DNA from 4 places in the Lysinibacillus sp. RC46 genome. Region 3 is predicted to be linked to each of the others. Evidence: riboswitches for the same ligand, from Rfam matches in the RefSeq annotation. Region 3 holds a riboswitch; each other region holds the start of a gene.
What was found. Region 3 has a riboswitch for S-adenosylmethionine ahead of ABH966_RS07480 (cyclase family protein). Riboswitches for the same ligand answer to the same signal wherever they lie in the genome.
Positions count from the first base shown of each region.

Region 1: it holds a riboswitch for S-adenosylmethionine, as region 3 does, so the genes downstream of both, ABH966_RS22725 (O-acetylhomoserine aminocarboxypropyltransferase/cysteine synthase family protein) here and ABH966_RS07480 (cyclase family protein) in region 3, are expected to answer to the same signal.
Region 2: it holds a riboswitch for S-adenosylmethionine, as region 3 does, so the genes downstream of both, metA (homoserine O-acetyltransferase MetA) here and ABH966_RS07480 (cyclase family protein) in region 3, are expected to answer to the same signal.
Region 4: it holds a riboswitch for S-adenosylmethionine, as region 3 does, so the genes downstream of both, ABH966_RS24280 (bifunctional homocysteine S-methyltransferase/methylenetetrahydrofolate reductase) here and ABH966_RS07480 (cyclase family protein) in region 3, are expected to answer to the same signal.

Region 1 is NZ_JBGCCF010000034.1:45,966-50,185, reverse strand. It holds gene ABH966_RS22735 (DASS family sodium-coupled anion symporter) at 1-836, opposite strand, end outside; gene ABH966_RS22730 (glycerol-3-phosphate acyltransferase) at 1,023-1,655, opposite strand; SAM riboswitch class I at 1,914-2,027, shown strand; gene ABH966_RS22725 (O-acetylhomoserine aminocarboxypropyltransferase/cysteine synthase family protein) at 2,145-3,446, shown strand; gene ABH966_RS22720 (hypothetical protein) at 3,841-4,220, shown strand, end outside.
Region 2 is NZ_JBGCCF010000004.1:165,571-169,790, forward strand. It holds gene ABH966_RS05595 (endospore germination permease) at 1-1,591, shown strand, start outside; gene metA (homoserine O-acetyltransferase MetA) at 1,667-2,602, opposite strand; SAM riboswitch class I at 2,753-2,863, opposite strand; gene ABH966_RS05605 (YfzA family protein) at 3,020-3,319, opposite strand; gene ABH966_RS05610 (nucleotide excision repair endonuclease) at 3,877-4,220, shown strand, end outside.
Region 3 is NZ_JBGCCF010000006.1:92,808-97,027, reverse strand. It holds gene ABH966_RS07490 (Cof-type HAD-IIB family hydrolase) at 1-741, shown strand, start outside; gene ABH966_RS07485 (DedA family protein) at 972-1,568, shown strand; gene ABH966_RS07480 (cyclase family protein) at 1,620-2,357, opposite strand; SAM riboswitch class I at 2,458-2,562, opposite strand; gene ABH966_RS07475 (YuzC family spore coat inner layer protein) at 2,709-3,125, opposite strand; gene ABH966_RS07470 (MFS transporter) at 3,280-4,220, opposite strand, start outside.
Region 4 is NZ_JBGCCF010000041.1:32,973-37,192, reverse strand. It holds gene ABH966_RS24290 (protoglobin domain-containing protein) at 1-360, shown strand, start outside; gene ABH966_RS24285 (protoporphyrinogen oxidase) at 633-2,021, shown strand; SAM riboswitch class I at 2,147-2,245, shown strand; gene ABH966_RS24280 (bifunctional homocysteine S-methyltransferase/methylenetetrahydrofolate reductase) at 2,338-4,185, shown strand; gene metH (methionine synthase) at 4,178-4,220, shown strand, end outside.

The sequences.
Region 1 (4,220 bases), on a different contig from region 3:
AGTTCCGCAAGCTGTTTTTTGATTACTTCTTTACCACCTTCAATATTACTTGTTTCAGGTTTAATTAGTGTAATCATAATGAAAAATAGAGCCACTGACATGATGATTGAGAAGGGGGCAGCGTAAAGTAACCAAGCACCCCAAGAAATATCTACACCGAATTGTTCTTTGATGAAATTTAAAGCGACCATATTTTGAGCTGCTGCCGTTTTAATACCGATGTTCCAAATGGAAACAGCTTGTACAGAAGTAATGACTAGTAAAGCAGCAAGTCGACTATCACGTGGTAAACCAAATGCTGCTACCATTCCGAGTAGTATTGGTACAACTGCGCCTGCACGTGCAGTAGCAGAAGGGACAAAGAATGCGAGTGCAATAGATACTAAAATAGCACCGAATACAATGGCTTTCGTTTTTGTCCCAACTAGTGAAAGTATCCAAAGCGCAAGACGTTTATGTAAATTCGTAATTTGCATGGCTGCCGCTAGGAAAAGAGCTGCGGCTACTAGTGCAACTGCAGAATTACTAAATCCGCTTAATGCTAACTTTAATGCATCCGATGTTCCTAACGCTCTCGTTGGATCTTCCATTGACGGAGCTAGCCCTAGTAAGATTGTAACGAGAGCAATAATCATGGCAGAGCTAACGGGATAGGATACTGCTTCTGTAACCCATAGGATGACCGCGAAAGCTAAAATAGCCAAAGCTCGTTGTCCGGCTACAGGTAAATCGCCGTTGTTAGGTAAAAAAGTAATGATGATTAATGAAGCGAAGGCTAATCCAATCCAGAGTGGTTTCAAATTACGTTTCTGTTTTGCTTGTTCAGAAGTAGACATACTTTTCATCCTTTCTTAAACATGACTGTAATTTTCACATCGGCTAGTAAAATGCTTTATTAAGAAAGTTAATTTGTCTAATTATTGTAAAAAAACTAGTATGTGAAATACCCTCTATTTATAGCGATAATGGGCAGTTGCGAGAAAATATACGGTCAAAGAAAAGACAAAAATATCCAAAAGATTTTATTTTTTCTTTTTGAATGCTGAAGTTACTTTAGGCTCAGTTCCTAGCATCAATCGCTTAATATTTTCGATATGCAAAATGATGGCTATACCAAAAAGTAATAGGGCTAAAATCGTTGGGCCAACTCCAGGAATCCATAAATAAGTGGCTGTACAAAAAACGAGATAAAATTCAAGTACACCGACAATTAAATAGTTCGTCACGAAAGATAAAATAACAAATAAAATGAGTGCAAACAAGCCAATTTTCCAATCAATCGCAAGTAATATTCCTATGATTGAAGCAGTTCCTTTACCGCCATTGAAGCCCATATAAAATGGGAAATTATGACCTAGAATGACACCGGAAGCTACGATATAGATGAAGAGCCAAACTTGTACTTCTGTTAATTGTGTTATATCTGCTAAATAAACATGTGCACCGATTATAGCTGCAACGCCTTTACCGATATCGATCAGTGCAACTAATATGCCGTATTTCCAGCCAAGGGAAAGTGTTGCATTAGAGGCACCTGCATTGCCATGACCGGCCATTTTTAAATCTACCCCTGATAAAAACTGAGCAACTTTAGAGCCGTGAATACAGCCAATCAAATAACCAACAAGAAGAAAAATAATAACGGCTTTTATCATAAAAATTCTCCTTTCCAAATAATGGGTTCATCACAAAAGTTCTAACATTGTGTTAGCCCGAAGCCCCTAGGAAACGCCCAGCCGAAACGGAAATCAGTCCATGCTTTGGTGACCAAAACAATAAATATCTAAAATAGTGTATGTGTTTGGATTACGTAAAGAAGCAGACAGAAGTTTCGGAAAAAATAAAATTTTAGTATTGACAGAGAAAAAGTCTATGTTTATACTTTGTAACAACGATGGAAATTGAATCTCATACTCTTATCAAGAGCGGCGGAGGGATAGGCCCTATGATGCCCGGCAACCAGTAAGTGACGAACTTGCTAAGGTGCTAATTCCTACAGATTCTTACTTGGATCTGGCAGATAAGGGGAGGAAAACTTGCAACCGCAACCCTCTTCTTAGCTGAAGAGGGTTTTTGTTTTCTACTGAAAAAATCCTCCTCATCTCCGGTACCATCGTAAAAAAATAACCATTTGGAGGTATACAATGACAAAATTTAAACCAGAAACATTGCTGTTACACGGTGGCCAAGAGCCAGACCCGGTAACAGGATCTCGTACAGTACCCGTATATCGCTCAACGGCTTTCGTTTTTAAAGACACTGCTCATGCGCAACGTCTTTTTGCCTTAGAGGAAGCTGGTAATATTTACACTCGTATTACAAACCCAACTGTAGATGTTTTTGAAAAACGCGTCGCTTTATTAGAAGGCGGTACAGCAGCAGTAGCACTTTCATCTGGTGCAGCAGCAATCGCGTTTTCCATTTTAAATCTTGCAGGGGCAGGCGATGAAATTGTTGCAGGTAGCTCTTTATACGGAGGTACTTATAATTTATTCGCTAACACACTACCAAACTACGGTATTAAAACGATTTTTGTAGATGAAACAAATCCAGAAAATTTCAAAGCTGCTATTACTGATAAAACAAAGGCCGTGTTCGCTGAAGTTTACGGTAACCCAAGTTTAAAGGTACTAGATATTGAAGCAGTAGCAAATATAGCACATGAAAACGGCTTGCCATTAATTATTGATAGCACATTTGCTTCACCATATGGCTCTACACCAATTGACTACGGTGCAGATATCGTTGTTCATTCTGCAACGAAATGGATTGGTGGTCATGGAACAACTTTAGGTGGCGTTGTAGTAGATGCAGGGAAGTTCGATTGGACTCGTGGACGTTTCCCAGGCTTTACTGAGCCAGATGCTTCTTATCACGGTTTGCGTTATGGTATTGACACAGCAGATGCAGCATTCGCCACAAAACTGCGTGTGCAACTGCTACGTGACTTTGGACCAACATTAAGTGCTGATGCGGCATTTAATTTATTACAAGGTTTAGAAACGCTTCATTTGCGTATTCCTAAACACAATGAAAATGCATTAGCAGTAGCTGAATATTTACGAAACCACCCATCTGTGGAATATGTAAATTACAACGGCTTAGAAGATTTCCCTACCCATAATTTAGCTAAAAAATATTTAAGAAATGGCTTCGGTTCTGTGCTTACATTTGGCATTAAAGGTGGACGTGAAGCAGGGCGTAAATTAATCGATAGTGTGAAATTATTCTCACACGTAGCAAATGTAGGGGATGCTAAATCATTAATTATTCATCCAGCATCTACTACACATCAGCAACTATCTGCTGAAGAGCTAATCCAAACTGGCGTAACCGAGTCGCTCATTCGCTTATCAATCGGTTTAGAGGCAGTAGAGGACATCATTGCAGATTTAGAACAAGCTATTGAACAAGTAACAGCTTCACAACAAGAAGTAGAAGCTTAATAAATAAAATACATTGGCTAATGTTGTAGCGTTTACGTATTTTCTCATTCGATAGGCCTCATTTGGTAATGCGTCAAACGTTGCTACATCATCCGCTCCCCTCATTTGGTGAGAGTAATGAAATGGTTTAAAATTAATACCTAGTAATTTTATAAGTATTGTTGACTTGGTTAAATCCTTGTTTTATACTAGGAAATAAGAAAAGTGTTCGAAGGGCTACCAACCTAGAACCAATTTAAAGCGCCGACTTGTTGATCGGTAAAGTGTTTTCAATTAATGCTCAAACTAATTTAGTTTCATAAGTGCTCCCCCACTTTTGAATATATGAAGAGGAGTAGTTACTCAGCCAGTAGCTACTCTTATCTACAAAACTGATGATAAAGGAGTGTTTTAAATGGGAAATGTGTATAGTGCGCAAAACATTGCATCTTATCTTATTTATGAATTAAATGAAGGTCATGTGTTTGTGAACAACATGTCCATTCAAAACATACTTGTGTCAGTTGAGCGTAAATGGCAAGAGATCTTTGGACATTCTGCTTTTAAGGAAATGGTTTATGTCAAAGAGGAAGGCTATACAGTAAAAGAAGTTTTCGAAGCTTATGAAAGCTATGGAGCAAATCATATTCCTCTACCTGCGACAGAGTATTATTTAAAATACGGCACATTCCAATTAGTTGAACGTACGTATGCAATACCAAATTTTACGCAGGAGGAAATAAGACTGGTGCAACAAGCTTTAACACAATATCGTTATAAATTGCTAGCCAAAGC
Region 2 (4,220 bases), on a different contig from region 3:
TGGTGAATTATTATATTTCATTGGCATTTTCATGAAAACAGAAATTATGCCAGAAACACCTATGATGGCCTTTGCTTTTCTGTTCAGTATTATCATTATTTATGCAGCATTTCTAGGAATTGAAGTTTTTGCCCGTTCTGCAGAAATACTATTCGCAATGTTTATTTTAATTTTTATTTTTTTTGTAGTTTGTATTTCACCATCCGTCCATATGGAAAATCTACAGCCAATAATGGAAGTACCAGCAAAATCATTATTCTTTAGTATTATTCGATTAATGAGTATTTTTTCATTGCCACTTGTCATATTGTTAATGATTTTTCCTTCTTCTGTTAACGTCCATGAATCAGCCCAAAAAGGTTTTTACATTGGCACAATTCTTGGAGGGATTGTCTTAATTGCTATCATCACACTGGCTATCCTTGTCCTAGGTCCAACAAATACTGCTTCTAGGACATTTCCTAGCTATTCATTAGCCCAAAGAATTTCAATCGGGAATTTTTTGCAGCGTATTGAAGTTATTATGGCAGCAATGTGGATAATATCAATTTATATTAAAACTTTTATGTTTTTTTACGCTGGGGTCATCGGCATCGCACAAATATGTAAAATTAACAATCATCGACCGCTCATTTTTCCATTCGGAATGATTATCCTTGGACTTTCACAAATTGTTCATCCTAGTATCATTCATTCAGAAATTTACAATAAAGAAACCTGGCCTATTTTTTCCTTTATTTTCGCTATCTTATTACCATTAGTTTTACTACTTGTCGCGAAGATTCGCAAAATCAACGGTAATAATACAAAAAGTAATTGTAGTACACAGAATGAAAATGGTAGTAATAACGGTAATGCTACTCAAGGTGCAGGTAATACTAATAACGATAATTCTTCACAGAGTGATAGCAGTAGCAATGCTGGAAATGATACACAAGGTGAAAGTAGTAGTAATAACGGTAATTCTACTCAAAATGATAGTAGCAACAATGGCGGAAACTCTTTACAGAGTGAAAGTAATAGTAATGACGAAAACTCTACTCAGGGTAATAGTAGCAACAATGGCGGGAATTCTTCTCAAAGTGGAAGTAGCAGTAATGGTGGAAATGCTACACAAAGTGAAAGTAGCAATAATGCCGGTAATACTACTCAAAATGAAAGTAGTAGTAATAACGATAATTCTACTCAAAACGAAAGTAGCAACAATGACGGAAATGCTACTCAAAGTACAAGTATTAGTAATAACGATAATTCTACTCAAAGTGATAGTAGTAGCAATGCCGGTAATACTACTCAAAATGAATGTAGTAATAATAACGATAATTCTACTCAAAGTGCAAGTAACAATGGCGGAAAAGCTACACAAAAAAGTAATAGTAATACTGATAATTGTGCTCAAAATGAAAGTAGTAGCAATGCCGGTAATACTACTCAAAATGAAAGTAGTAGTAATAACGATAATTCTACTCAAAGTGCAAGTAACAGCGAAAATCCTTCGCAGAGTGATAGTAGCAACAATACTACACAGAATGATAGCGATACCGGCAATACTCCAAGCAGTGATAGAAATAAAAATTCATCAGAAAATTAACAGCATAATGGCGTGAAAAAATGATGACCCTGAAATATCAAAGTCATCATTTTTCTTTATTGTAATTGAGCGGTTTTAAATATGATATTCAATCTGATCGACAAAATCCCATTCGTATGGTGTTTCTTGGTAAACATAGTAGTTCAACCAATTCGAGAATAATAAATGTGTATGGGCGCGCCAAGTATTAATCGGTTCATTTGCAGGATTATCATGTGGGAAATAATTTACTGGTACATCAATATCTAATCCTTTCGCAACATCACGACTATACTCATCAGCTAAAGTTGTTGCATCATATTCAAGATGACCAGTAATCATAATGTTTTTATTATCCTTAGATTGCACAATGAAAACACCAGCATCTTCAGAATAAGATAGTAATCGTAAATCGGGATGGCTAAGTACTTCATCAATTGATACGGATGTATAACGTGAATGTGGTGCAGTAAATGAATCACTAAAGCCACGTACTAAGTCCACTGTTAAATCCGTAATAACATGCGAATATACACCTGAGCATTTAGCAGGCAGCCCAATTTTACCAATACCGTAATGATGATATAACGCTGCCTGTGCACCCCAACATATATGTAAAACCGATGTTACGTTTGTCTTGGACCAATCCATAATTTCAGAAATTTCCTGCCAGTAGTTCACTTCTTCAAATTCCATTTTTTCTACTGGTGCACCCGTAATAATCATGCCATCATAGCGGCGATGACGAATTTGATTGAAAGTCGTGTAAAATAACTGTAAATGTGATTTACTAACATTTTTTGATTCATGCGTAGCTGTATTTAAAAATGTAATATTCACTTGTAATGGTGTATTCCCCAATAAACGAAGTAATTGCAGTTCTGTTTTTTCTTTTTCTGGCATTAAGTTTAAAATTAATATATTTAACGGACGAACTTGTTGAGTTTTCGCTCTGTCCTCTTCCATTACGAAGATTTTTTCCTCACGTAAATGTTCTCCAGCTGGTAAGTTTTTCGGAATATTAATTGGCATCTTGCATTCCCCTCTCTAGTTAAAATCAATTGGGCCTTAGTCTCCATGCACAGGCCCTGTTCAAAACTCATTAAGTCTTCTTTTTCGATGAAATTAAAAAATCCTCCTCATTCCATTTGAGATAGAATGAGAAGGATTTTTCCACGTTCACTCTTATCTCTCAAAGGACAAATCCTTTGCTGGAATTAGCACCTTTCTAACTTTCGTTAGAGGTTGCTGAAGCGTCATCGGGCCAAATCCCTCAACTTCTCATGATAAGATTATTTAATTAAAAAGAATTGTAACATGAACAATTAAGAATATCAATAATACATAGAATATTTTGTTATTAATCATGCATGTCATTATGTTTTTAGGGAAATTATAGTTTAGTTATTTATCTTTACACCCTAGTGATACTTTTGCTATAGTCTTTACTTATGTAGACCTTGGTGAAAAAACACTTTTTATCGCCTCTATTATTCCAAACACAAGAAAGATGCCAAAAAAGATAGTAAGTAAATTGAAATTTGGTGTTTCATAAAAAGTAAACCACTCTTTGAAAATTGAAGATTCCGTAATTCTTCCAATAAACGTTCCGCCAATATCTCTATAATTAGGTATCCATCCTGTTGCTTCACACGTAATAAAGATTATCTGTGACAATAAAAATACACCAATAGAAGACACCCAAGTTTTTTTCAAAAATGGAATTGGATTTTTTTGTTTATTAGCCAAGTTATATCCCCCCTCTAATTGTTATACGTAAAATTCAGGAATAAATTTCAAAATTAAACATATATTCTCTTTTTTAGATAATCCTATCAATTATATTTGTCGATGAACGGCTTAATCATGTATTTGTAACTATTGATACTTGCTTGAGTCGTATTGTTGAATTTTCTGTCTGCAATAAAATCATCATAAGCAAACTTTAACAGCATAAAAAAATACACCTCTCCTCATCTAAATTAATAGACAATAAGAAGTGTATTATTAATAACAAATAAACTTTAATCTACCCAACATCTTATCATGTACTTCAAACCCTTGGTACGACTGGGTTTCTAAAACAATCCCTCAATTTCTCATGATGAGATTATTTAATTAAAAAGAATTGTAACATGAACAATTAAGAATATCAATAATACATAGAATATTTTGTTATTAACCATGCATGTCATTATGTAATTTGTTTAACACTAATCTTGAATGTTTACATTCATTATTTGATGGTAAACATGCTGTACTTATGTTAACATATACCTTTAGTAACAGAGAGGAACGTGAATACTTTGATTAAAATTGAATTTCCAAAACCAGATTTAGTAATTCGCCAACGCGAACAAGATTTAAAGCCAGGTGATGTACCAATCACACCGTACCATGGTTTTATTGATTTCCATAAAATCACACGTGAAAACGGTGGTATTTTCTTATTCTACAATGAAGAGAACGAACTATTATTTGTCGGTAAAGCACGTAAAATTCGTCAACGTATTAAAAAGCATTTCGAGGACAATGTGTCACCGATGAAAAATCACCGTAATGAAATTTTCAAAATTGAAGTGTATGAAGTGGAAGATCCAATGGAACGTGAAATTTACGAAACATACGCGATCAATTCATTCCGCGCTAA
Region 3 (4,220 bases):
GGAACGCTTGTTAATTATGAAGATGGTCGTATTGAAGAAAGTACAAGAACCGCTATTAAGCAATTAAAAAACAAAGGAATTCATATTGTTGCTGCTACAGGAAGACCCTTGTCAATGTGCCAAGATTTAAGAAACATAGGCATAGAAACGTTTATTACAGCTAATGGTGCCCATGTTAAGTATCAAGATCGAGTAATACATAAAATGCCTATTGCAAAGGAAATTGTCCACGCAGTTAAGGCTTTTGCTGAAGACAATAAACAAAGTCTATCATTTTTTACAGAACAATTATCGATGAATAACGTCCAAGAAGAAAAGACATTAAAAGCTATGCAAGAAACATTATCTTTGCTAGAGTTTCCTGATATTAATGAAGATATTTTAACGCAAGAGGTTTACTTAATGTGTTTATATGGCGATGAGGATATTGAGAAAAAGTATACTTCAAAATTCCCTCATTTATTATTTAAAAGGTGGCACCCGTATATTACAAATGTTTTGCAACATGATGTTTCTAAATCTATTGCTGTCCATGCTGTACTAGATTATTTCGACTTGAGTCCTGAAGAAGCACTTGCTTTTGGCGATGGAGATAATGATATCGATATGCTGGAGCAGGTCGGCTTTGGTATTGCAATGGGCAATGGTAGTGAAGCATTAAAAAATGTCGCTGATTTTATAACGAAGAAATCAACTGAGGATGGTATTGATTATGCTCTTCGGGAGCTACAAATAATTTAATAGAGTAGTAGCCGAGAAATGAGATTTATAGCATGAATCGACCACTATACAACATTGGAGAAAGTTTTTAAAAAGAAATAATTTTTCCATCTATACAATCTACAAGGCAGTGATAATAAATCCTGGAGAAAATTGTATTAAAGTCATAATACTCATAATATTGTTTGCTTTGAGTTATTATAAAGCTATCTGTAAAAAGAAATTCATTATGCTTTAGGTGGGAAGGATTTATGGCGCATCACGTGCAATCTCTAATAGAACATTACGGGTATTTTGGCATCATTCTTATCCTAGTTGGCGGGATTGTTGGGCTGCCACTTCCCGATGAGATATTTTTAACATATGTAGGATATAGCGTATATAAAGAAACCCTCGCACATATTCCAGCTTTAATCAGCGCTATGGTAGGTGCGGCAGGGGGAATTACTCTGAGCTACTATATAGGCTATAGATTTGGGCTACCGTTATTGCAAAAATACGGTCCAAAAATCCACATTACTGAACAGAAAATTGACTTTACTAGAAAATTATTTGCAAAAATAGGGCCGGGATTATTATTAATAGGATATTTTATTCCTGGTGTGCGTCATCTTACAGCATATATTGCGGCTATCAATAATTATCCTTATAAAAAATTTGCTTTCTTTGCCTATACGGGAGCAGTTATTTGGACATTTACTTTTATTACCTTAGGAAAGGTACTTGGGGAGAACTGGCGTTATGTTGGGGTATATTTATCCCGCTACAGTATTTATCTTATAGTATTGTTCCTAATACTAATGTTAATCGTTTATTTTATTTTCAAAAAAAGGAATTCGCCAAAGTAAAAAAGTCTGATTCAATACCTACTCAGGTTGTGAATCAGACCTTTTTATCTTTTAAGGCAATATTGCAAATGAACGCACAGGGAATCCAGAGGCTTTCTCAGGCTTTGGTACAATATTGAAAATAGCAGCACCTTTTGGAGGGAGCTTATCCAAATTTGTCATGAGCTCAATTTGGTAAGTATCTTGCTCAAGCACAAAATATTCGCCATCTAGCTTACCATTTTTACGAAAATCTGTTGCTGAATCCGTATCAAAGGTTTCGTGGCCAATAGCACTTACTTTTCGTTCGCCGAATAAAAATTGTAACGCTTCTAATCCCCAGCCAGGAATATGATTATTGCCATCAGCGTCTTTGTTGCTGAAAGATTCTTTATCTGGCCAACGTTTACTCCAATCGGTACGCAACGCAACAAAGGTACCTGTTTCAATTTCCCCATTTTCAGCTTCAAAGTCAAGAATATCTTGAACACTTAACGTGAAGTCGTTATTTACTTCGGCTTCTTTTGATTTATCAATAACGATTAGTGGTAGCACTAGTTCTTTTAGCTCCAATTCCTCTAAATAGCGTGTATCTCGCACAAAATGGATAGGTGGATCGATATGTGTTCCGTATTGCCCAGGGAAAGTGAATTGCTGCGCAAAGAAGCCATCATCATGGGAAAATAATGTTTCAAATTTTGCATCATCAAACATAAAGAAGTGGGGCGAATTAGGACCAAATGTATGTGTTAAATCCACCCATTCTTTCGATTTCAATAGTTGAATTGCTTGTAAAAGTTCGTTTGCCATAATATCTTCCTGCTTTCTTTTAATTATTTTTGGATGTAACAATAAAAAAGAGCCCTCCTTGTAGAAAGAGGACTCTTGTGCAAAGCAACTAAAGTAAGTCTTCTCATCTTCAAGGCTAAATTTCGCCAATTGGAATTAGCACCATACCTATAGGCTGGTTGCTGAGACTTCATAGGGCCAATCCCTCCGTCTCTCTTGATAAGAAAAAACAATATAAGAATTTTCAGAAATAAAGATTACAAACACTTTAGCATATTTATTTATAGTTTACAAGTTCAATAGGGATACAAGGTTAAAATTCATAAAGATGCTAAAGGCAAAAAAAGTGGCCCTCTTCAAAGGGCCAACTCTTCACCAATTCAAAATTAATGTTAGCTTACAACAGCCTTGATCAGTAAATGTTATTCGAAATCCATCTGGTGTATAGTTCGTTTCGAATTTTAAAGTAATGCCTGTTGACGTGATTAATTTTTCAACTTCTGTTTTATTTGATTGCTGTGCTGCGTTCATAAGATCATGTGCAAATGGCTCGGATTCATCAATTTTATCCGTAAGTATCTGTGCTTGCTTCATAATAGCTTTGATCCGTTTCGCAGAAGTCTTCAATCTATTTGTATTGACGGGTGGAAATGGACTTCTATTCGTTGGGTTTGTTGGCATTGCTAGCTGTCTAAAAGGTTGTTGAGTAGTTGGTTGATTGGCCATTGCCCATGCCCATGTTGGATAATAATTAGGATAGACAAAATACGGATAAGGATTGTAATACAACTAAATTCCTCCTATCCTATGCTGATACCATATATTATGTACAACAAAGGCTTTCGGTGTTTCCTGGGGGCATCCGATGAACCGCTTCACTCCAGGGTCTCGTCTGCCCAAGGAGTCACCCGTTGATAAAAACTGAAATTGTTCCGATAAATCTTCAAAGTTTGTTTCTATCAAAGAGTAACCATAGAAATGTAGTAGCTGCGGCAAGCATCACCATGCCGAATCCGTATATAGGTGTATGAGCTAATGATTGGTGGCGAACGATGATTCCTCCAATGTATGATCCTAGAAAAATACCAATGTTAAAGGCTGAAATATTTAATGCTGAAGCCATTGAAATAGCTGATGGTATATATTTTTCTGAAAGCTGAACGGCATAAAGCTGTAATCCCGGTACATTCATAAACATAAATAGCCCCATCATAAAGACCATTATTAATCCAACGATTGATGATTCTAAAAAGAAGTTGATGCCGAGTAGTGCTAATGCTAAGCCGATAAAGATAATAAAGATAGAACGTAATGGATTATTATTAGCAAAATGACCACCCAGTGTATTACCGATAGCAACACAGATACCGAATACAACTAAGATAATGACAATTGCTTGAGGTGAGTAGCCCATATATTGCTCTAATATAGGGGAAACATATGTGTATACTACAAACACGCCGCCGTATCCGATTGCTGTAATAAAGAGAATTAATAGCATTTGTATGTTCCCTAATACTTTCCCGATATCTCGAATAGATATTGGTTTACCTTTCGATAACTGACTCGGCACAAGCAGAGTATTACTAATTAACCCGATAATACCAATTAAAACAATGAAAATGAATGACATTCGCCAGTCAGTTACTTGTCCAATAAAAGTTCCTAGCGGGACGCCTGTGACAGTTGCTAATGTTAACCCTGTGAACATAAAAGCTATTGCACTTGCTCGTTTATTAGGTGCCACAACATCTGCAGCGATTACAGAGGCAATAGACATAAACACGCCATGTGCTAATGCTGAAATAACACGGCCGGCAAGTAGTAATGAGAATGAGGGTGCTAGAGCTGCAAGTAAATTCCCGATAATAAAAAGCACCATGA
Region 4 (4,220 bases), on a different contig from region 3:
GAAGCGGGCAAAGGCTTTAGTGTTGTTGCAGATGAAGTGAGAAAACTATCGATTCAAACAAAGGAATCTGTCACATCGGTAGCGACGTTACTACATAAAACGAATGAGCGGACAGATAAACTTGTTCAGTCGCTTAGTAATATTCAAGAAGAGGTAGCGTCTGGTGAGGGAAATATGGTTCAAACGGAAGGACAATTTACTAACATATTAGAAGCAATGACCGAGGCTAAAGACCAGAATGGTCAGATGGAAAAAGAAGTACAAGCAATAGTAGACGTACTAAGTGAATTAGGTATTGCCTTTAATGAAGTGAAAAACTCAGCTGGAAAACTAGCTAGCTTTGCACAAAATTTAAATTAATGAAGAGAAAAGCAAAAGGTAAAGAAAATTGTTGTTTCCTATTAAGGCTCTACACACTTTAAGGCACAAATAACACTATATTAATTGTTTATATATAATTTCCGTTATGGAGATAAAAGCCTCTAGCGAATATATGCTATTTGAATATAAAAAAATGGAGCTGTCCAATGTGCTGGATAGCTCCATTTTTGCTAAATTTGTAAAGGGTTTAACGTAATTTTTGATAAAAAAAGTTTATACTAAATAAAGAACTAAAAATAGGGGCGGTTAATATGAAAACAGTTGTTGTATTAGGTGGCGGAATTACGGGATTGTGTACGATGCATTATTTACAACGCCAAGTTCAGGAGAAAAACTTAGATGTAAAACTTGTACTTGTTGAAAAAAATACATACCTTGGTGGCAAGCTTCACTCTGCATATGAACAAGGCTTCATCATGGAAACTGGAGCAGATTCTATTGTAGCGCGTCATAAAGGTGTCATGGAGTTAGTAGAGGAACTAAACTTTGAACAAAATCTTGTGTACAACGAAACAGGTATTTCGTATATTTACACAAATAATGAGCTACATGCTATCCCAGCAGACTCAACGTTCGGTATTCCTATGAGCCTACAATCTCTCGAGGAAAGCACGCTTGTATCTGAGGAAGGTAAAAAAGAAGCGTTAAAGGATTTAACAATGCCGAATGAAAGGTTTACAAAAGAAAGCTCGATTGGGGAATTTTTAACGTATTATTTAGGTGAGGAGCTTGTTCAAAACCAAATAGCGCCGGTACTTGCAGGTGTATATTCTGGAGATTTAAATCAACTTTCAATTGCTTCGACTTTACCGTATTTAATCGATTACAAAAACGATTACGGTAGTATTATTAAAGGTTTTGATGCAAACAGGAAACAATTTGTGAAAGCCTCCAACAAAAAATTTATTTCATTTAAAAATGGTTTATCGTCACTAATTGATCGACTTGAAGAAACATTAACGGATGTAGAAATTATAAAAGGGATTGCCACTACTAGTGTTAAAAAGCAGGAGAATCTATACTCTGTTACGTTAGCAAACGGTAAAATGATTGAAGCAAATCATGTTGTATTGGCACTGCCAAATGAAGCGGTACAAAGCTTATTACAGGATGAATCGTTGAACGGCTATTTTAAACAATTTAATACTGCATCCGCCATTACGATTTATTTAGGATTTGATGTTCCCGATAATAGATTGCCAGCAGATGGAACAGGCTATATTGTGTCACATAATTCGGATGTTATTTGTAATGCAGCAACGTGGACAAGCCGCAAGTGGAAACATACCTCTGCAGAAGGGAAATTACTTGTACGACTTTTTTATAAGAGCATTAACCCTGAGTATGAGAGATTGCGTATGATGACAGATGAAGAGTTAGCAGCAGTTGCTCTTGAGGATGTAAGAAAAAGCTTGGGGATTGAGGAAAAACCAACTGTTGTTGACGTGACAAAATGGATCGACCAGATGCCGAAGTACGACTTGGCACATCGTGAAGCGTTGCAAGGTCTCTTACAAGAGCTCGAGAAAAACTATCCAAATTTATCAATAGCGGGATGCTCATATTTTGGAGTAGGCATAGGTGCATGTATTCAAAACGGTAAAAAAATTGGTGAAGAACTTGTAGAAAAACTATCGTAATTGTTTGATATAAATCAAAATATTATAAATTTCGTAAAAATTATCCTTTGTTCAGTGAAATAGTCTTGACTCAATCGTTCGTAAACGATATGATTCTTTTAATTATTTAAAAAATTCATACTAAATTCTTATCAAGAGAAGCAGAGGGACTGGCCCTATGAAGCTTCAGCAACCAACTTAATGTCAGGTGCTAAATCCAGAAGACCGTGTGTCGAAGATGAGAAGGAAAACAATTACGAAATGACGTAAAAGCCTTCTTTTTTTATGAAAGAAGGCTTTTTTTTATTTTAAAGATTAGGGAAGAGAGGTTAGTTTTATGGAATTGCTTGAAAGGTTAAAAACGCAAGTTCTAACAGCAGATGGTGCAATTGGTACAGTTTTATACGGCTACGGCTTGGAGTACTGTCATGAGGAAATGAATGTACAGAGACCTGAATTAATTGAAAAGATTCATAGAGAATATATTGCAGCTGGTGCTGATATTATTCAGACGAATACTTACGGAGCTAATGCCATAAAATTAGCCCGCTATGGGTTAGAATCTCGTGTACAGCAGTTTAATGAAGCTGCTATAACGATTGCAAAACGAGCAGCGGCAGATGGTGGACAATTTGTTTTAGGTACAATTGGAGGAATCCGTGGTATTCGTAAAAGTGACGCAACGTTAGAAGAAATTTTAGCAACCGTTGATGAGCAGGCAACAGTTTTACTGGCAGGAAATCCAGATGGTCTTTTACTTGAAACTTATTATGACTTTGAAGAGCTAACGGCGACTTTAACAATGCTGCGAGCTAAAACGAAATTACCGATTATCGCTCAAGTTTCTATGCACGAACCCGGAATTTTGCAAAATGGAATGAGCTTAAATAACGCCTTATATAAACTTGAAGCGTTAGGTGCAGATATCGTAGGAGTTAACTGTCGCTTAGGCCCTCACCATACTATACAAGCATTTGAAGGAGTAGAGCTTCCTGAGAAGGCATTTATGTCAGCGTATCCGAACGCCTCTCTTCTTGATTTGGAGGATGGGCGTGTCGTTTATGAGTCGGAGGCAGATTATTTTGGTCGAGCAGCTGTAGCGCTTCGTGATCAGGGGGTACGTTTAATTGGTGGCTGTTGTGGAACGACACCAAAGCATATTGCTGCAGTGAAAAAGTACTTAGAGGAGCTATCCCCGGTCGAGGAAAAGTATGCAAAACCAGAAAAAGTAGAGGTTGTCCGTGAGGCAGAGCCAGCAAATTATGAGCCATTACATGAAAAAGTAAAACGTGAACGCTCGGTTATTGTGGAGTTAGATACGCCAAGACATTTAGAAATTGAAGGCTTTATTGAAGGTGCAAAAAAAATATATGAGGCGGGCGCAGATGTAGTCATGATGGCCGATAACTCTCTTGCTTCTCCAAGGATTAGTAATGTCGCAATGGGTGCCTTACTGAAAGAAACACACGGGGTACGCCCGTTAACCCATATAACATGCCGAGATCGTAATTTAATTGGTCTTCAATCACATTTAATGGGATTAAATGCACTAGGGATTCATGATATTTTAGCAGTTACTGGAGATCCGACAAAGGTAGGCGATTTCCCAGGAGCAACTAGCGTTTATGACGTATCTTCAATGGAGCTGATCCAATTAATAAAACAATTAAATGAAGGTGTATCGTTCTCAGGGAAACCGCTTCGTAAAAAGGCAAATTTCTCTGTAGCGGCTGCATTTAATCCTAATGTACGTGTACTAGATCGCGCTGTCTCTCGATTAGAAAAGAAAATTGAACATGGGGCAGATTATTTTATTTCACAGCCTGTTTATACAAAGGAAAAAATCGTGGGAATTTACGAGGCGACAAAGCATTTAGAAACACCAATTTATATAGGCATTATGCCAGTAACGAGCTATAAAAGTGCGGAGTTCTTACATCATGAAGTGCCAGGCATCAAACTATCTGATGATGCATTAGCACGTATGAGGGCTTGTGGCGATGATAAGGAACGCGCAACACTAGAAGGAATTGCAATTGCTAAAGAATTAGTAGAAGTAGCAGCGGAATATTTCAATGGTATTTACCTCATCACACCATTTTTACGCTATGATATGACGCTAGAATTAATGAAATTTATTGAGCAATTGGATGAACAGAAAAAAGGGGTAAGTATAAATGGCTAAGCACATGATTGAAGAGCAACTAGAGAAACGAATAT